2 linked regions of the Bradyrhizobium sp. WD16 genome follow. Each later gene encodes a partner of the first gene's protein in a complex. Links are inferred from orthologs where the notes say so. Each region holds a gene or a part of one and is shown on either strand. Other genes may lie near its edges.

Region 1 (7,909 bases):
CCGTCACTGGAGACGATCTCGGCCGAGAGCATCTGGCGCGGCTTGAGGTCGCCCTGAAGGCCACGGATGGTGACCTGCTCGTCGCCCTTCAAGCCCAGCGACTGGCAGCTCGTTCCCTCCTCGAAGGTCAGCGGCAGCACGCCCATGCCGACAAGGTTGGAACGGTGGATGCGCTCGAAGCTCTGGCAGATCACGGCGCGGACGCCGAGCAGACGGGTGCCCTTGGCGGCCCAGTCACGCGACGAGCCATTGCCGTATTCAGCGCCGGCGAACACCACCAGCGGCACCTTCTCCTCCTGATACTTCATGGCGGCGTCGTAGATCGTCATCTGCTCGCCGTCGGGCCAGTGCTTGGTGAGGCCGCCCTCGGGCACGTTGCCGCCCGCATCCTTGAGCATCTGGTTCTTGATGCGGATGTTGGCGAAGGTGCCGCGCATCATCACCTCGTGATTGCCGCGCCGGGTGCCGTACTGGTTGAAGTCGGCCGGCCGCACCTGATGCTCCGACAGATACTTGCCGGCAGGCGAGGTCAATTTGATCGAACCGGCGGGCGAGATGTGGTCGGTGGTGATCTTGTCGCCGAAGATCGCCAGGACGCGCGCATCGACGATGTCGGTGATCGCCTCCGGCTCCTTCTTCATGCCCTCGAAGTAGGGCGGGTTCTGCACATAGGTCGAGCTCATGTTCCAGCGATAGGTCTCGCTGGCCGTGGTCTTGATCTTGCGCCAGTTGGTGTCGCCCTTGAAGACGTCGGCATAGCGCTGCTTGAAGATCTTCGAGGTCACGAACTTCTTGATGAAGGCGTTGATCTCCTTGGTGGTCGGCCAGATGTCCTTGAGGTAGACCGGCTTGCCGTCCTTGCCGGTGCCGATCGGCTCCTTCGACAGGTCCTTGGTGACCGTGCCGGCCAGCGCATGGGCCACCACCAGCGGCGGCGAGGCGAGATAGTTCGCCTGCACGTCGGGTGAGACGCGGCCTTCGAAATTGCGGTTGCCCGACAGCACCGCCGCGGCGACGATGCCGTTGTCGTTGATGGTCTTCGAGATCTCTTCCGGCAGCGGGCCGGAATTGCCGATGCAGGTGGTGCAGCCGAAGCCGACGAGGTTGAAGCCGACCTTGTCGAGATCCTTCTGCAGGCCCGAATTGGCGAGATATTCGGCGACCACCTGGCTGCCCGGCGCGAGCGAGGTCTTCACCCACGGCTTGGCGGTGAGGCCCTTGGCCGCGGCGTTGCGCGCCAGCAGGCCGGCGCCGATCAGCACGCTCGGATTGGAGGTGTTGGTGCAGGAGGTGATCGCGGCGATCACAACGTCGCCGTGGCCGATATCGAAGTTGCGGCCGTCCACCGCATAGCGATGGTCGGCGTCATCACCCTTCTTGTACTCGGCGGCGAGCGCGGCGGCGAAGCCTTCCGCCACCGCCGGCAGCGCGACGCGGCCTTCGGGCCGCTTCGGCCCGGCCATCGAGGGCACCACGTCGCCGAGATTGAGCGTGAGCGTCTCGGTGAAGACGGGATCCTCGGTCTTGGCCGTGCGGAACAAGCCCTGGGCCTTGGCGTATTTCTCCACCAGCGCCACCCGCGCCGAGGCGCGACCGGAGATCTTCAGGTAGTCGATGGTTTCGGCGTCCACCGGGAAGAAACCGCAGGTCGCGCCGTATTCCGGCGCCATGTTGCCGATGGTCGCCTTGTCGGCCACCGAGAGATGATCGAGGCCCGGGCCGAAGAATTCGACGAATTTGCCGACCACGCCCTTTTTGCGGAGCATCTGCGTGACGGTGAGCACGAGGTCGGTGGCGGTGACGCCTTCGTTGAGCGAGCCGACGAGCTTGAAGCCGATCACTTCGGGCAACAGCATCGACAGCGGCTGGCCGAGCATCGCCGCCTCGGCCTCGATGCCGCCGACGCCCCAGCCGAGCACGGCAAGACCGTTGACCATGGTGGTGTGGGAGTCGGTGCCGACCAGGGTGTCCGGATAGGCGACCTCGAAGGTGCCGGTCTTCCGGCCGATGGTCATCTTCTGCTTCTTGGTCCACACCGTCTGCGCCAGGTATTCGAGATTGACCTGGTGGCAGATGCCGGTGCCGGGCGGCACCACCGAGAAGTTCGAGAAGGCGCTCTGGCCCCACTTCAGGAACTCGTAGCGTTCCTGGTTCTGCTTGTATTCCTCGGCGACGTTCTTGCCGAAGGCCTGCTTGTTGCCGAAGAAATTGACGATCACCGAGTGATCAATGACGAGATCGACCGGCACCAGCGGGTTGATCTTCTCAGCATCCCCGCCAAGCGCCTGCATGGCGTTGCGCATCGCCGCGAGATCGACCACGGCCGGCACGCCGGTGAAGTCCTGCATCAGCACCCGCGCCGGACGGAAGGCGACCTCATGCTCGAGTTTGCGCTTCTTCAGCCACTTCGCCACCGCCTGGATGTCTTCCTTGGTGACGCTGCGGCCATCTTCGTTGCGCAGCAGATTCTCCAGCAGCACCTTCATGGAGAACGGCAGTCGCGAAATGCCCTTCAGACCATTCTTCTCCGCGGTGGGAAGGCTGTAATAGACATAGGTCTTGGCGCCGACCTTGAGGGTCTTGCGGCATTTGAAGCTGTCGAGCGACATGAGGGAAAAATCCTGCGTGGACGGTGAGCCCCGAAGAGGGAGTATTAAAGTACCGCTATGCAGCGCGCGGCGGCAAGTCTCGCAGAGCACAAACGCAGCACTTCGGCCGCGTTTATAATCGTTTTGAACTGGCCGCCAAGGCCTTCGCGGAACAGCACTAAGTCTGACCCGGGGCCCGCCGCGGAACGGCATGAAAATGCACGGATCCGGCGGCCAGCAATGCCGGAGAGCGAGCGGCAACGCAATTGCCTACAGGGGGCTTGCCGCGAAGGGCGTAGGCAATTGCGAGACGCCACACTAGCATCATTATGATTCTAGTGCGGTTTTGGATCTGACGCGCGTACAGAGCGCGCGCTCCAATGCTGATACGAGCGTCAGATCCACCGCGCGAGGCCGGCAGGGCGCGGGTGCTCCGCCTCTATCTTTTTGATCGTGCGTGATCTTTAACGCGTGGGCGGGACCGGGGGCGAATCGGCGCCCCGAAAGCGGAGCGTGGGCGAGATCATGCGGTTGAGCGGCGTCGGCCTGACCTGCATACGCGGCGGGCGCCAGGTCTTTGCCGGCCTGGACGTGGCGGTGAACGCCGGCGAGGCCCTCGCCGTCACCGGCCGCAACGGCGCCGGCAAATCGTCGCTGCTGCGAATTGTCGCCGGCCTGCTGGTCCCCGCCGCAGGCGGCATCGCGCTCGAGGGCGGCGACGACGAACTCACGGTGGCGGAGCAGGCCCACTATCTCGGCCATCGCGACGCGCTCAAGCCGGCGCTTACGGTGGCGGAAAATCTGCGGTTCTGGCGCGACTTTCTCGGCGGCACCGCCACCGATGTCGACGCCTGTCTTGCCGCCTGCGGGCTCGGCCATGCCGCGGCGCTGCCAGCCGCCTACCTCTCCGCCGGCCAGAAGCGACGGCTGTCGATGGCCCGGCTGATCGCGGTCCGCCGCCCGCTCTGGCTGCTCGACGAGCCGACCTCGGCGCTCGATGTCGACGGCCAGGCGCTGGTGGCGCGGCTGATGGCCGATCACCTCGCCTCCGGCGGCCTGATCGTCGCCGCCACCCATCTGCCGCTCGGAATCGCCGCAGGCGAGATGCGGATCGGAGGCGAGGCATGATCGCACTGATCCGCCGCGACCTCGCCATTGCCCTGCGCGCCGGCGGCGGTGCGCTGATCGGCGTGCTGTTCTTTCTCACGGTGGTGGTGCTGATGCCATTCGCCGTTGGGCCGGACCTCGCGCTGCTCAAGCGGCTCGGCCCGGCGATCCTGTGGCTCGGCGCGCTGCTCGCGAGCCTGCTGACGCTCGACCGGCTGTTCACGGCCGATCACGAGGACGGCTCCCTCGACCTCATCGTCATGAGCCGCCGTTCGCTCGAACTCGCCTGCCTCGCCAAGGCCTGCGCCCACTGGCTCGCCGCCGGACTGCCGCTGATCGTGGCGACCCCGGTGCTCGGGCTGCTGCTCAATCTCGACGGATCGACCACCGCGACGGTGGCGCTGACACTTCTCATCGGCACACCGGCGCTGACCCTGACCGGCATGATCGGCGCGGCGCTGGCGGTGACGCTGCGGCGCGGCGGCCTGCTGCTCTCGGTGCTGGTGCTGCCGCTGTCGATTCCGGTGCTGATCTTCGGCGTCGCCGCCTGCAACGCGGTGGTCACCGACGGCGTCGCTCCCGCGGCGCCATTGTCGATCCTGGCGGCGCTGACGCTGGCGGGACTTGTGGTCGGGCCACTCGCCGCCGCCGCAGCGCTGCGACAGGGGCTCGATTGATCCTGAAGCGAAACTGAAACGTCAATGGCGGCGAAGCAGCCGCCATTGACGCCTGCCCGGGCGTGCCGCAAAAACACCCGACTATCCTGCTGATTGCTGATCGCGATAAGTTTTCCCTTCCCCCCAAGAAGCCCTTCCCTGAAACGGCACAGCGGCAGAGTAACCACGATGAAGCTTTTCGAACGGGACATTGCAGGCAGCGCCTGCCGTTGCTGCGTCAGCCGCCGCAGCCTGCTCAAGGGGGCCGGCGCCGTGACCGCCACCCTGGCCGCCACCGCGGCCCTGCCCGGCATCGCTTCGAGCCAGTCCGCGACGGAACAGAGCCCTGCAGCGGAGAAGCCGACACCGTTCCGGATCGACGTGCATCATCATCTGGTGCCGCCCGACTACGTCGGCGCGATCCACGGCAAACTGCCGCCGCTGCCAGCGCCGAGCGCCAACTGGACGCTCGCCAAGAGCCTCGACGACATGGATACCGCCGGCGTGCAGACCGCGATGCTGTCGGTCACGACGCCGGGCCTGTGGCTCGGCGACGCCACCTCGAGCGCCAGGCTCGCCCGTGCCTGCAACGAATATGCGGCAAAGCTGATCGGCGACAACAAGGGCCGCTTCGGCTCATTTGCCGCGGTACCGCTGCCCGCGGCCGACGCCACCCTCGCCGAGATCGCCTATGCGCTCGACACGCTGAAGCTGGACGGCATCGCCGTCTTCACGAGCTATGAGGGCAAATGGCTCGGCGACGCCGTCTTCGTGCCGGTGTTCGACGAGCTCAACCGCCGCAAGGCCGTGGTCTGCGTGCATCCGACCACCGCCGCCTGCTGCGGCAACCTCATTCCCTACATCCCCGACAACGTCATCGAGTTCGGCACCGACACCACCCGCACCATCGCCAGCCTGGTGTTTTCCGGCGCCGCGGACCGCTGGCCGGACATCAAGTTCATCTTCTCCCATGCCGGCGGCACCATGCCCTTCCTGATCGAGCGCTTCGAATTCCTGGCGCGCATGCCCCAGGCAGCGAAAATGCTGCCGAACGGCGTCCGCGCACCGCTGCAGCGATTCTATTATGATACGGCGCAGGCCTCGAACCCGGCGGCGATGGGCGCGTTACGCAAGCTGGTGCAGCCGAGCCAGATCGTGTTCGGCACCGATTTTCCGTTCCGTACCGGCGCAGAGCACGTCACCAATCTGGCCCATTGCGGTTTCGGAGCCACCGATCTGCACCGCATCGAGCGGGACAACGCGCTCGGCCTGCTGCCCCGGCTCCGGGTTTGACCGCACTGACATTACCCGTCCTCCTGTGATAAGGCCGCCGCCATGGCCCTGATCGACCTCGCCAACCCGACCCGCTTTCTGGCACTGACCCGGCGCCTGATGCCCTGGCTCGTCGCCGCCACCGCGATCGTTCTCGCCGGCGGCCTCGTTCTATCGGCGCAGGCGCCCGACGATTATCAGCAGGGCGCCACCGTCAAGATCATGTTCATCCACGTGCCCAATGCCTGGCTGTCGATGTTCGTCTGGGGGGTGATGAGCGTCGCCGCGCTCGGCACGCTGGTGTGGCGCCACCCGCTGGCTGACGTCGCCGCCAAGGCCGCGGCGCCGCTTGGCGCGGCCTTTACCTTCCTGGCGCTGGTCACCGGTTCGCTGTGGGGCCGGCCGATGTGGGGCACCTATTGGGAATGGGATGCCCGCCTGACCTCGGTGCTGATCCTGTTCCTGATGTATCTCGGTATCATGGCGCTGTGGCGCGCGGTCGAGGATCCTTCACGCGCCGCGCGCGCCGTTGCGGTGCTGACCCTGGTCGGCGCCATCAACCTGCCGATCATCAAGTTCTCCGTGAACTGGTGGAACACGCTGCACCAGGGCGCCTCGGTGGTCCGCATGGGCGGCCCGACGCTCGACAGAGCCTTTCTCGTTCCGCTGCTGGTGATGGCCGTCGGCTTCACCTTGCTGTTCGTGACCCTCCACGTCGCCGCCATGCGCAATGAGATCCTGCGCCGGCGGGTGCGCAGCCTGCAGATGCTGCAGGCCAGCCGGCAACCGGCCTGAGGCGCATCGTGCTCGGACCCTACGCCTCCTTCATCGTCAGCTCCTATGCCGTGGCCGCCATCGTGGTCGCCGCCCTGGTCATCTGGGTGATCGCCGACTATCGCCGTCAGAAGACGGTGCTGGCCGATCTCGAAGCCAAGGGCATCACCCGCCGCTCCGGAACAGAGGTCGCGCCATGAGCGAATCGCAAGAGCCGCGCCGGCGCAGCCTGCTGGTGGCACTGCCGCTGGTCGCTTTCGCCGCGCTCGCCGCGGTGTTCTGGTTTCGCCTCGGCTCCGGCGATCCGTCGCGGATTCCCTCGGCGCTGATCGGCCATCCGGCGCCGGCGACGGCGCTGCCCGCACTCGCCGAGCTCACCAGCGACGGAGGCGCCGTGCCCGGTCTCGATCCGGCGCGTCTCAAGGGCAAGGTCAGCATCGTCAACGTCTGGGCGTCGTGGTGCGTGCCCTGCCATGACGAGGCGCCGCTGCTGCTCGAACTCGGCAAGGACGCCGGCCTGCGCGCCCGCGGCCTGCAATTCGTCGGCATCAACTACAAGGACGCGGCCGACAATGCCCGCCGCTTCCTCGGCCGCTACGGCAATCCTTTCGACGCCGTCGGCGTCGACGCCAACGGCCGCGCGGCGATCGAATGGGGTGTCTATGGCGTGCCGGAGACCTTCATCGTCGGTCGCGACGGCACCATCGTCTACAAGCTGGTCGGTCCGATCACCGCGGACAATGTCGGCACCGTGCTCAAGCCCGAGATCGTCAAGGCGCTCGGCGCCGGAAGCTGAATTTTCCTGCTGCTGAGCCGTCGAATTATTTCGCGCGTTTAGCTGGCGTTCATTTGCCGGCCATGGCGCCGCCCCAAATCGGCAGCTAGCTTGGCTCCGCCGCCAGATGGCGGATCGCTTCGGGCGAATTTCAGGGCAATTCGATTCGCTCGTTCCTAATTGGTCTCCAGGAGGGACAACTCGAATGCGTCATTTCACGCTTGCAGCATTCACCGCGCTCGGCCTCATGGTCGCCTCGCCGCTGATGGCCCAGACCCCGGCGCCGACGACACCATCGACCTCGAAGATGGCGCCTGCCGCAACCACCAAGATGGCGCCCGCTGAATCCAAGATGGCGCCCGCAGCCAAGACCGAGCTGCTCGACATCAACACCGCGACCGCCGATCAGCTCGACGCACTGCCCGGCATCGGCAAGGCCTATTCCGCCGCGATCATCAAGGGCCGACCCTACAAGGGCAAGGACGAACTGGTGCAGAAGAAGATCCTGCCGCAGAAGACCTACGACGCAGTCAAGGACAAGATCATCGCCAAGCAGTCGAAGAGCTGAGAGACGGCGGTCGCCACCGATTTTTCAAGCCGCCCTCGATCGCACCGGCCGCCCCGCCGGTGCGATTTTCTTTGATCGATCACGGCAGGCGTTTTTTCATGGCGCCTTCCCGGCCGCGGCGCCTTGACCCCTGGTCGACTTGGCGAAATCATCGCGCCCTCGATCGCAT
Region 2 (7,924 bases), 3.9 Mb from region 1 along the record:
GAGCTCGTGCTGCCGGCGGTGGCCTAGTATCCCGGTTCTAACGTTCGTATCACTTTGCAGCGAGCGCTCGTACGAACGTTAGAACCAAAGGGACACTAGCATGGCTATGATTCTAGTGTGGTTTTGGATCTGACGCGCGTACGGAGAATTCGCTGCAACGCTGATACGAGCGTCAGATCCATCGCACTAGAGGTTTTTACCTCCAAGTATTTTCTCAATGTCAGCCGGTATCGGCTTCGCCTGAAAGGCTTTCTCTGTTTGGGCAGAGAGCGGCTCGGGCCGGAGAGGCGGTCGCCGGTGCCGCCGGGGGCGGGGCACAATTCGCACCGCCCGGGCTCTTCCTCAACACGTCCTTAACGTCGCTGCTGCTATCAACCGATCGGGACCCCATGGGCGTTCCCGGCACGCACGACCGGATTCCTCGAACTATGGCACTAGCTGCGCAGTCACTCGAGCGCCTCAGGGACTTTCTCGCACAGCTTCCGCCGAAGTCGCAGGCGCTGCTGATGCGCGAGTTCGAGCGTGCGGTCGAGCGCGGCCAGGACGTGGCGGTGGCGAGCCTGGTGCTGGAGCAGCTGCGCCTGGTCGTGCGCGCCACCGACAGCAATGAGCGGCAACGCTCCGAAGACCCCGCGCGCCTGGTATTTCGCCCGCTCGAGCCCTTCCTGGTCGACACCAAGGCGGCGTTGCGGCCGGGCCAGATCCGGCGCGTGTCGCTGAACCAGATCTGGAACTGGCTCAAGGGCGAGGCCATCGTCGGCGAAGTCGCCGAGCTCGATGCCGCCTTGCGCAGCGGCCCCGCCGCGACGGTGGAGCAGGCGACGCGCAAGGTCCAGCTCGCGGCGGCGAATGCGATCGAGCAGGTCGCCTCGACGGGGCGTGGCGCCGACCAGCGGGCGTTGAGCCGGGTCGGCGGGCCGGCCGTGGTCGAAGACCTGGCGGCCACCGCGGTGGTGCTCAAGAATCGCGAACCGCTCGAGAGTTTCTCGGCGCGCATTGCCGGCAACGTGCGCAACCTCGCCGAGTCCCAGCTTGCCGCGGTGCAGGCGGCGATGAACGTGCCGTCGCTGCAGACGGCCGAGGCGCTGCCGTTTTCGCTGTCGCTCCTGATCCAGAAGCTGGCGTCGCCGTGGCAGGTGATCCGCCTTGCGGTCGCCGTCGCCGGTTCCGACGACGAGATCCGCGTCGCCGCCACCAATTACGGCGTTGCCGTCGCCATGGTCATCCACGATCTGTCGGAGCTGGTGTCGGAACTGCGCACCGACATGAAGCAGGGGCGGCTCGAGAGCCTGTCGCACCGGCTCAAGATCATCCATGACGGGCTGCGCGGCCTGCGCACCGAACTCGACATCCGCAACGAGTCCGCCTGGGGCAAGCGGCTCTCCGCGATCCGCGCCGAGATCTCCAACATCCTGCGTGCCGAACTCGAGGGCGTGCCGGGACGGGTGCGGCGGCTGTTGCGCCAGCGTCCGGACAAGGACATCACCGCGGCCTCTCGCCTCGATCCGACCGAGATCGAGGAGACTGCGGCGCTGATCGATTTCGTCGCGGTCTGCCGTACCTACGCCAGCGAGCTGGCGATCAACGAGGTGACGCTGCGAACCTTCTCGGATCTGCAGCAATACACCGAGGCCGCGACCCAGGCCCTGGTCGAATCGCTACGCGCCAGCGACCCCAAGACGCGGCCGTTCCGCCAGATGCAGGTCGATGCCGCCATCCGTTTCTGCGACGTGCTGTTCGGCCACGACTATGCCGCCCTGATGCGCAAGGCCGCCGATGTGGCGCTCTCCGGCGAGCGCAAGGCCTCCCGCGCCGGTTAGTTGCCCGCCTGCCAGTCGCCGGGAACCTTCAAGGCGCCCCAATTGTGCTCGCCACCTCCGGTAAAGACCTGAAGGGGACCGCGCCAAATCGCAATTGCGCGGGGGGTACCAGCCGTGGTGTAACCCGGCCATTGTGTGCGGCTGTCGTGCCTTCGGATCCGGGCCGAATCCCGGCGTAAGTCTTTCATGTCACTGTGGTTTATCCTTGCCTTGATGACGGTCGCCGCGGTCTTCGCCGTGCTCTGGCCGCTTGGGCGAAGGCCGGCCAAGGTCGGTGGCGGCAGCGAGTCGGTGGTCTATCGGGACCAGCTGGCCGAAGTGGCGCGCGATCAGGCCGCGGGGCTGATCGGCGCGGCGGAGGCCGAGGCGGCGCGCGCCGAGATCGGGCGGCGGCTGTTGGCGGCGAGCGCCGCCGAGAGCGGAGCTTCGTCGGCGGCCACGTCGCGCAACCTGCGGCGTGCGGTCGCGCTGGTGGCGCTGATCGGGCTGCCGTCTCTGACCATCGCGACCTATCTCAGCCTCGGCTCGCCGCAATTGCCGGACCTGCCGCTCGCCGAGCGGACGCGCCAGCAGGCGACAACGACGGCCTCGCTCGACGCCCTGGTGGCGCAGGTTCAGGCTCACCTGGAAAAGAATCCGGGCGATGCCCGCGGCTGGCAGGTGCTTGCCCCGGTGCTGATGCGGCAGGGACGCTATGACGATGCGGTGCGCGCGTTCCGCAATCTGATCACCTCCGGCGGCGAGACGGCGGATCGGCATTCCGATCTCGGCGAGGCGATGGTGGCCGCCGCCGGCGGCGTCGTCACCGCCGATGCCAAGGCGGCATTCGAACGCGCCGCCGCGCTCGACGGCGGCGACGTCAAGGCGCGCTATTTTCTCGGCCTTGCCGCCGAGCAGGACGGCCGCACGGCCGAGGCCGCGGCGACTTGGCAGGCGCTGCTGGCGGGCGCGCCGCCGAGCGCGCCGTGGCGGCCGCTGGTCCAGGCGGCGCTGGCCCGTGTCGGCGGAAATGCTGCGCCCGGGCCGAGTGCGGCGGACGTCGCCGCCGCCAAGAACATGCCGGCCGGCGACCGCGACACCATGATTCGCGGCATGGTCGATCGTCTCGCCGCGCGCCTGAAGGACAATGGCGACGACCCCGAGGGATGGCTGCGGCTGGTTCGTGCCTATATGGTGCTCGGCGAGACCGACAAGGCGAAGGCGGCGCGGGCCGATGCGCGTCAGGCGCTCGGCCGCGACGCCGCGCGGTTGCAGAAGCTCAACGACGGCTTGAAGGATCTCGGCCTCGATGGGTAGCGCGTGACGACGACGCGGCAAAACGACAGGCCTGAGCCTTCGCTCCGATCCGATCGGCGCCAGGGCGGCAGGCGCAGGACGCAAGGCGAAGGAGTGGGCGGATGACCCGGAAGCAGCGGCGTTTGACCATGATCGGCGGCGCGATCGCGGTGCTCGCGGTGGCAGCGGCGCTGGTGCTCAACGCGCTGCGGGATTCCATCGTGTTCTTCTCGACCCCGTCGATGGCCGCCGAAAAACACATTCCGCCCGGCAAGCGTTTCCGTCTCGGCGGCCTGGTGCAGCCGGGCTCGCTGGTGCGCGGCGACAACCTCGCGGTGAAGTTCGAGGTCTCCGACGGCAAGGCCGATCTGCCGGTGGCCTACAAGGGCATTCTTCCCGACCTGTTCCGCGAGGGCCAGGGCGTCGTCGCCGAGGGCGCGATCGATGCCGGCGGCGTGTTCCGCGCCGACACCGTCCTCGCCAAGCATGACGAGAACTACATGCCCAAGGAGGTGGCCGATGCCCTCAAGAAGGACGGTCACTGGATGAATGATTACGCCAGGAAGGGCGTGACGGAGGGCGATGCCGCGAATGCATCGGCGACCAGCGGCGCGAAGGGCGCCGGACCGACCGCGGAGGCCACCGCGAAATGATCGCCGAGGCAGGCCATTATGCATTGGTGTTGGCGCTCGGTCTGGCGCTGATCCAGGCGAGCATTCCCGTCATCGGCGCCCGCTGGCGCGATCCGGCACTGATGCAACTCGCGTCGTCGACAGCGCTGGCGCAGATGCTGTTCGCCGGCTTGGCCTTCGCCGCGCTGGTGACGCTGCACGTCACCTCGGATTTCTCGGTGGCGAACGTCTACGAGAATTCCCACTCGATGAAGCCGCTGCTCTACAAGGTGACCGGCGTCTGGGGCAACCACGAGGGCTCGATGCTGCTGTGGGTGCTGATCCTGGCGCTGTTCGGCGGCCTGGTCGCGGGCTTCGGCACCAACCTGCCGGCCTCGCTGAAGGCGCTGGTGCTGGCGGCGCAGGCCTGGGTGGCGACCGCGTTCTATCTTTTCATCCTGATCACATCGAATCCGTTCCTGCGTCTCGCCAATCCGCCGATCGAGGGCCGCGACCTCAATCCGGTGCTGCAGGACATCGGCCTCGCCGTCCATCCGCCGCTGCTCTATCTCGGCTATGTCGGCTTTTCGGTGTCGTTCGCCTTCGCCATCGCGGCGCTGATCGACGGCCGGATCGACGCCGCCTGGGCCCGCTGGGTGCGGCCCTGGACGCTGATGGCCTGGATATTCCTCACCCTCGGCATCGCCATGGGATCGTACTGGGCCTATTACGAACTCGGCTGGGGTGGCTGGTGGTTCTGGGATCCGGTCGAGAACGCCTCGCTGATGCCCTGGCTCGCCGGCACCGCACTGCTGCACTCGTCGCTGGTGATGGAAAAGCGCGAAGCGCTCAAGGTCTGGACCATCCTGCTCGCGATCCTGACCTTCTCGCTGTCGCTGCTCGGCACCTTCCTGGTGCGTTCGGGCGTGCTGACCTCGGTGCATGCCTTCGCCAATGATCCGCGCCGCGGCGTCTTCATCCTGCTGATCCTGTGTTTCTTCATCGGCGGCAGCCTCGCGCTCTATGCCTGGCGGGCGCCGGCCCTGAAGCAGGGCGGCCTGTTTGCGCCGATCTCGCGGGAAGGGGCCCTGGTCCTCAACAATCTGTTCCTGACCACCGCCTGCGCCACCGTATTCGTCGGCACGCTCTATCCGCTGATTCTCGAGGTCCTGACCGGCGAGAAGATCTCGGTCGGAGCGCCGTTCTTCAATCTCACGTTCGGGCCGCTGTTCCTGCCGCTCCTGGCGGCGGTGCCGTTCGGGCCGCTGCTCGCCTGGAAGCGCGGCGATCTGCTCGGCGCGGCGCAGCGACTGATGGTGGCCGGCGGCATCGCCCTGTTCACGGCCGCGATCGTACTCGCCGTCAGCCGCGGCGGCGCCGTGTTCGCGCCGCTGGCGATCGGACTAGGTGTCTTCGTCATCCTCGGCGCGCTCACCGACTTCGCCGAGCGCATCGCTCTGTTCCGCGCGCCATTTTCCATCTCGCTGCGCCGCGCCGGCGGACTGCCGCGTTCGGCCTGGGGCACCATGATCGCCCATGCCGGCCTCGGTCTCACCCTGATCGGCATTGTCTGCGAGACCACCTGGAGCAGCGAGTACATCGCGACCATGAAGCCGGGCGATGTCGCCTCGATCAGCGGCTACAACCTGCAACTGGTCGATCTTGGCGAGCGCCAGGGACCCAATTTCCGCGAGATGATCGGCCGCTTCACGGTGGCGACGGGCGCGGGCCGCGCGATCGGCGTGATGACGCCGTCCAAGCGCAGTTTTGCCGCGCGTGGCTCGGCGACGACGGAAGCGGCGTTGATGTCGCGAGGCTTCAGCCAGCTCTACATTTCGCTGGGCGAGGCCACCGCCGACGGCGGCATCGCCGTGCGCATCTATCACAAGCCGCTCGTTCTGCTGATCTGGCTCGGCGCGGTGGTGATGGCGATCGGCGGCGGCCTGTCGCTCTCCGACCGCCGCCTGCGGGTGGGGGCGCCCAAGCCGGCCAAGGCGGCGCGCGCCCTGCAACCGGCGGAATGACGATGCGGCGCACTGCCTTGTTTCGCCCGCTGTTCCGTCTGCGCCGCGGCCTTGCCGCGGTGCTGCTGGTCGTTGCGCTGGGCGCGCCGTTCGCGGCGCGGGCGGTCCAGCCCGACGAGGTGATGGCCGACCCCGCCAAGGAAGCGCGGGCGCGAGCCCTGTCGCGCGAATTGCGCTGCATGGTCTGCCAGAACCAGTCGATCGACGATTCCGATGCGTCGCTGGCGCGCGATCTTCGCCTTCTGGTGCGGGAGCGCATCGCCGCCGGTGACACTGACGCCAAGGTGATCGATTTCCTGGTGGCGCGCTATGGCGAATTCGTGCTGCTCAAGCCGCGCTTCGACAGCCACACCCTGTTGCTGTGGTTGCTGCCGCCGCTGGTGCTGCTGGCGGGCGGGGTGTTCCTGTGGCGCCACGGCCGTCGCCGCGCCCCGCCAGAGGCCGATTCCGCTGCGGTCGCCGCGAGCCGGCTGACCCCCGAGGAAGAAGCCAAGCTGCGCGAATTGATGGCGGAACAGCCGCCGCAGAAGGGCTGAGCCGCCACGGCCGGACAGGGCTTCGGCGCAACCGCTCCATTACGAAAGATTAATGCCGCCGACAGGGCGCTGTAAGGGCGGCAGCCCCATCTTCAGTCATGCAGCAGGGCGCAGCGCCCTCGAGAAGGCTGGAGATTTGCATGACCGAACGTTCGCCCGACCTGTCCTCCCCGAAGACCGTGCCGTCGGCGCGGCGGCCCCTGCTTGCGGCTCGCCGGCTCGCCTTGATGGCGTCGGTGGTCGCGGGGCTCGGCATCGCCGGCTACGGTCTCGATGCGGCGTCGCCAAACAATTCGATCCTCGGTTCCGCGGCGCATGCCCAGGTCAATACGGCGGTGCGCAACGTCCAGCAACCGGTGGGCTTCGCCGACATCGTCGAGCAGGTGAAACCGTCGGTGATCTCGGTCAAGGTCAAGATCAACGAAAAGCTGTCGTCGAATGACGGTGACGACAATCCGTTCCCGCCCGGCTCGCCGATGGAGCGATTCTTCCGGCGCTTCGGCGGTCCCGACGGAATTCCCAACCTGCGTGGTCCGCACGGCCGCGGCGCCGTCACCGGCCAGGGCTCGGGCTTCTTCATTTCCGCCGACGGCTTCGCGGTGACCAACAATCACGTGGTCGACGGCGCCGACAAGGTCGAGGTCACGACCGACGACGGCAAGACCTACACCGCCAAGGTGATCGGCAAGGACCAGCGCACCGACCTCGCGCTGATCAAGATCGACGGCCGCACCGACTTCCCCTTTGCCAAGTTGTCGGAGAGCCAGCCGCGGATCGGCGACTGGGTGCTCGCGGTCGGCAATCCGTTTGGCCTCGGCGGCACCGTGACCGCCGGCATCGTCTCGGCGCGCGGCCGCGACATCGGCAACGGCCCCTATGACGATTTCATCCAGATCGACGCGCCCGTGAACAAGGGCAATTCCGGCGGCCCGGCCTTCAATACCGCGGGCGAGGTGCTCGGCGTCAACACCGCGATCTATTCGCCGTCGGGCGGCAGCGTCGGCATCGCCTTCTCGATCCCGGCCGCCACCGTGCAGTCGGTGGTCAAGCAGCTCAAGGAGAAGGGCTCGGTCAGTCGCGGCTGGATCGGCGTCCAGATCCAGCCGGTGACGCCGGAGATCGCCGACAGCCTCGGCCTGAAGAAGGCCGAAGGCGCGCTGGTCGCCGAGCCGCAGGCCAGCGGGCCCGCGGCCAAGGCCGGCATCGAATCCGGCGACGTCATCACCGGGGTCGACGGCAAATCGATCAAGGATGCGCGCGAACTCGCCCGCACCATCGGCGGCCTTGCCCCGGGCAACAGCGTCAAGCTGTCGCTGCTGCACAAGGGGCAGGAGAAGACGGTGACCCTGACCCTCGGCGAACTGCCGAACACCATCGAGGCCAAGGCCAAGCCGGATGACGACAGCGACAGCGGCGCGAGCAAGGGCACCGAGTTGCCGAAGCTCGGCCTCAACCTCGCGCCCGCCAACTCGGTCGCCGGCGCCGGCAAGGACGGTGTCGTCGTCACCAGCGTCGATCCGCGCGGTCCCGCGGCGGAGCGGGGCCTCAAGGAAGGCGACGTCATTCTCGAAGTCGCCGGCAAGGCGGTGCAGAGCCCCAACGCGGTGCGCGAGGCACTGGCCGACGCGCGCAAGGAGAACAAGAACAGTGTGCTGATG

Evidence for each region.
Region 2: the proteins of ccmB (region 1) and ccmE are in contact, whole or in part, in a solved structure (PDB 8CE8), measured with the Escherichia coli proteins. The link is inferred for Bradyrhizobium sp. WD16 from one-to-one orthologs.

What each region holds. Positions count from the first base shown.
Region 1 is NZ_CP028908.1:1,806,131-1,814,039, forward strand. Bases 2,631-5,542 are described here. They hold ccmB (heme exporter protein CcmB), read left to right. Parts: upstream 2,631-3,712; coding sequence 3,713-4,372; downstream 4,373-5,542. Other genes in these bases: ccmA (heme ABC exporter ATP-binding protein CcmA), read left to right, coding at 3,114-3,716; DB459_RS08360 (amidohydrolase family protein), read left to right, coding at 4,541-5,542. Also shown: aconitate hydratase AcnA, read right to left, coding at 1-2,609; more of DB459_RS08360, read left to right, coding at 5,543-5,644; DB459_RS08365 (heme ABC transporter permease), read left to right, coding at 5,687-6,418; heme exporter protein CcmD, read left to right, coding at 6,424-6,597; DB459_RS08375 (DsbE family thiol:disulfide interchange protein), read left to right, coding at 6,594-7,193; DB459_RS08380 (helix-hairpin-helix domain-containing protein), read left to right, coding at 7,378-7,740. UniProt on the Escherichia coli protein: Required for the export of heme to the periplasm for the biogenesis of c-type cytochromes.
Region 2 is NZ_CP028908.1:5,686,111-5,694,034, reverse strand. The notes cover bases 2,056-4,982. They hold ccmE (cytochrome c maturation protein CcmE), read left to right. Parts: upstream 2,056-3,217; coding sequence 3,218-3,748; downstream 3,749-4,982. Other genes in these bases: DB459_RS26260 (heme lyase CcmF/NrfE family subunit), read left to right, coding at 3,745-4,982; ccmI (c-type cytochrome biogenesis protein CcmI), read left to right, coding at 2,056-3,116. Outside these bases: DB459_RS26280 (sensor histidine kinase), read left to right, coding at 1-27; DB459_RS26275 (hypothetical protein), read left to right, coding at 429-1,820; more of ccmI, read left to right, coding at 2,007-2,055; more of DB459_RS26260, read left to right, coding at 4,983-5,730; DB459_RS26255 (cytochrome c-type biogenesis protein), read left to right, coding at 5,733-6,266; DB459_RS26250 (Do family serine endopeptidase), read left to right, coding at 6,407-7,924. UniProt on the Escherichia coli protein: Heme chaperone required for the biogenesis of c-type cytochromes. Transiently binds heme delivered by CcmC and transfers the heme to apo-cytochromes in a process facilitated by CcmF and CcmH.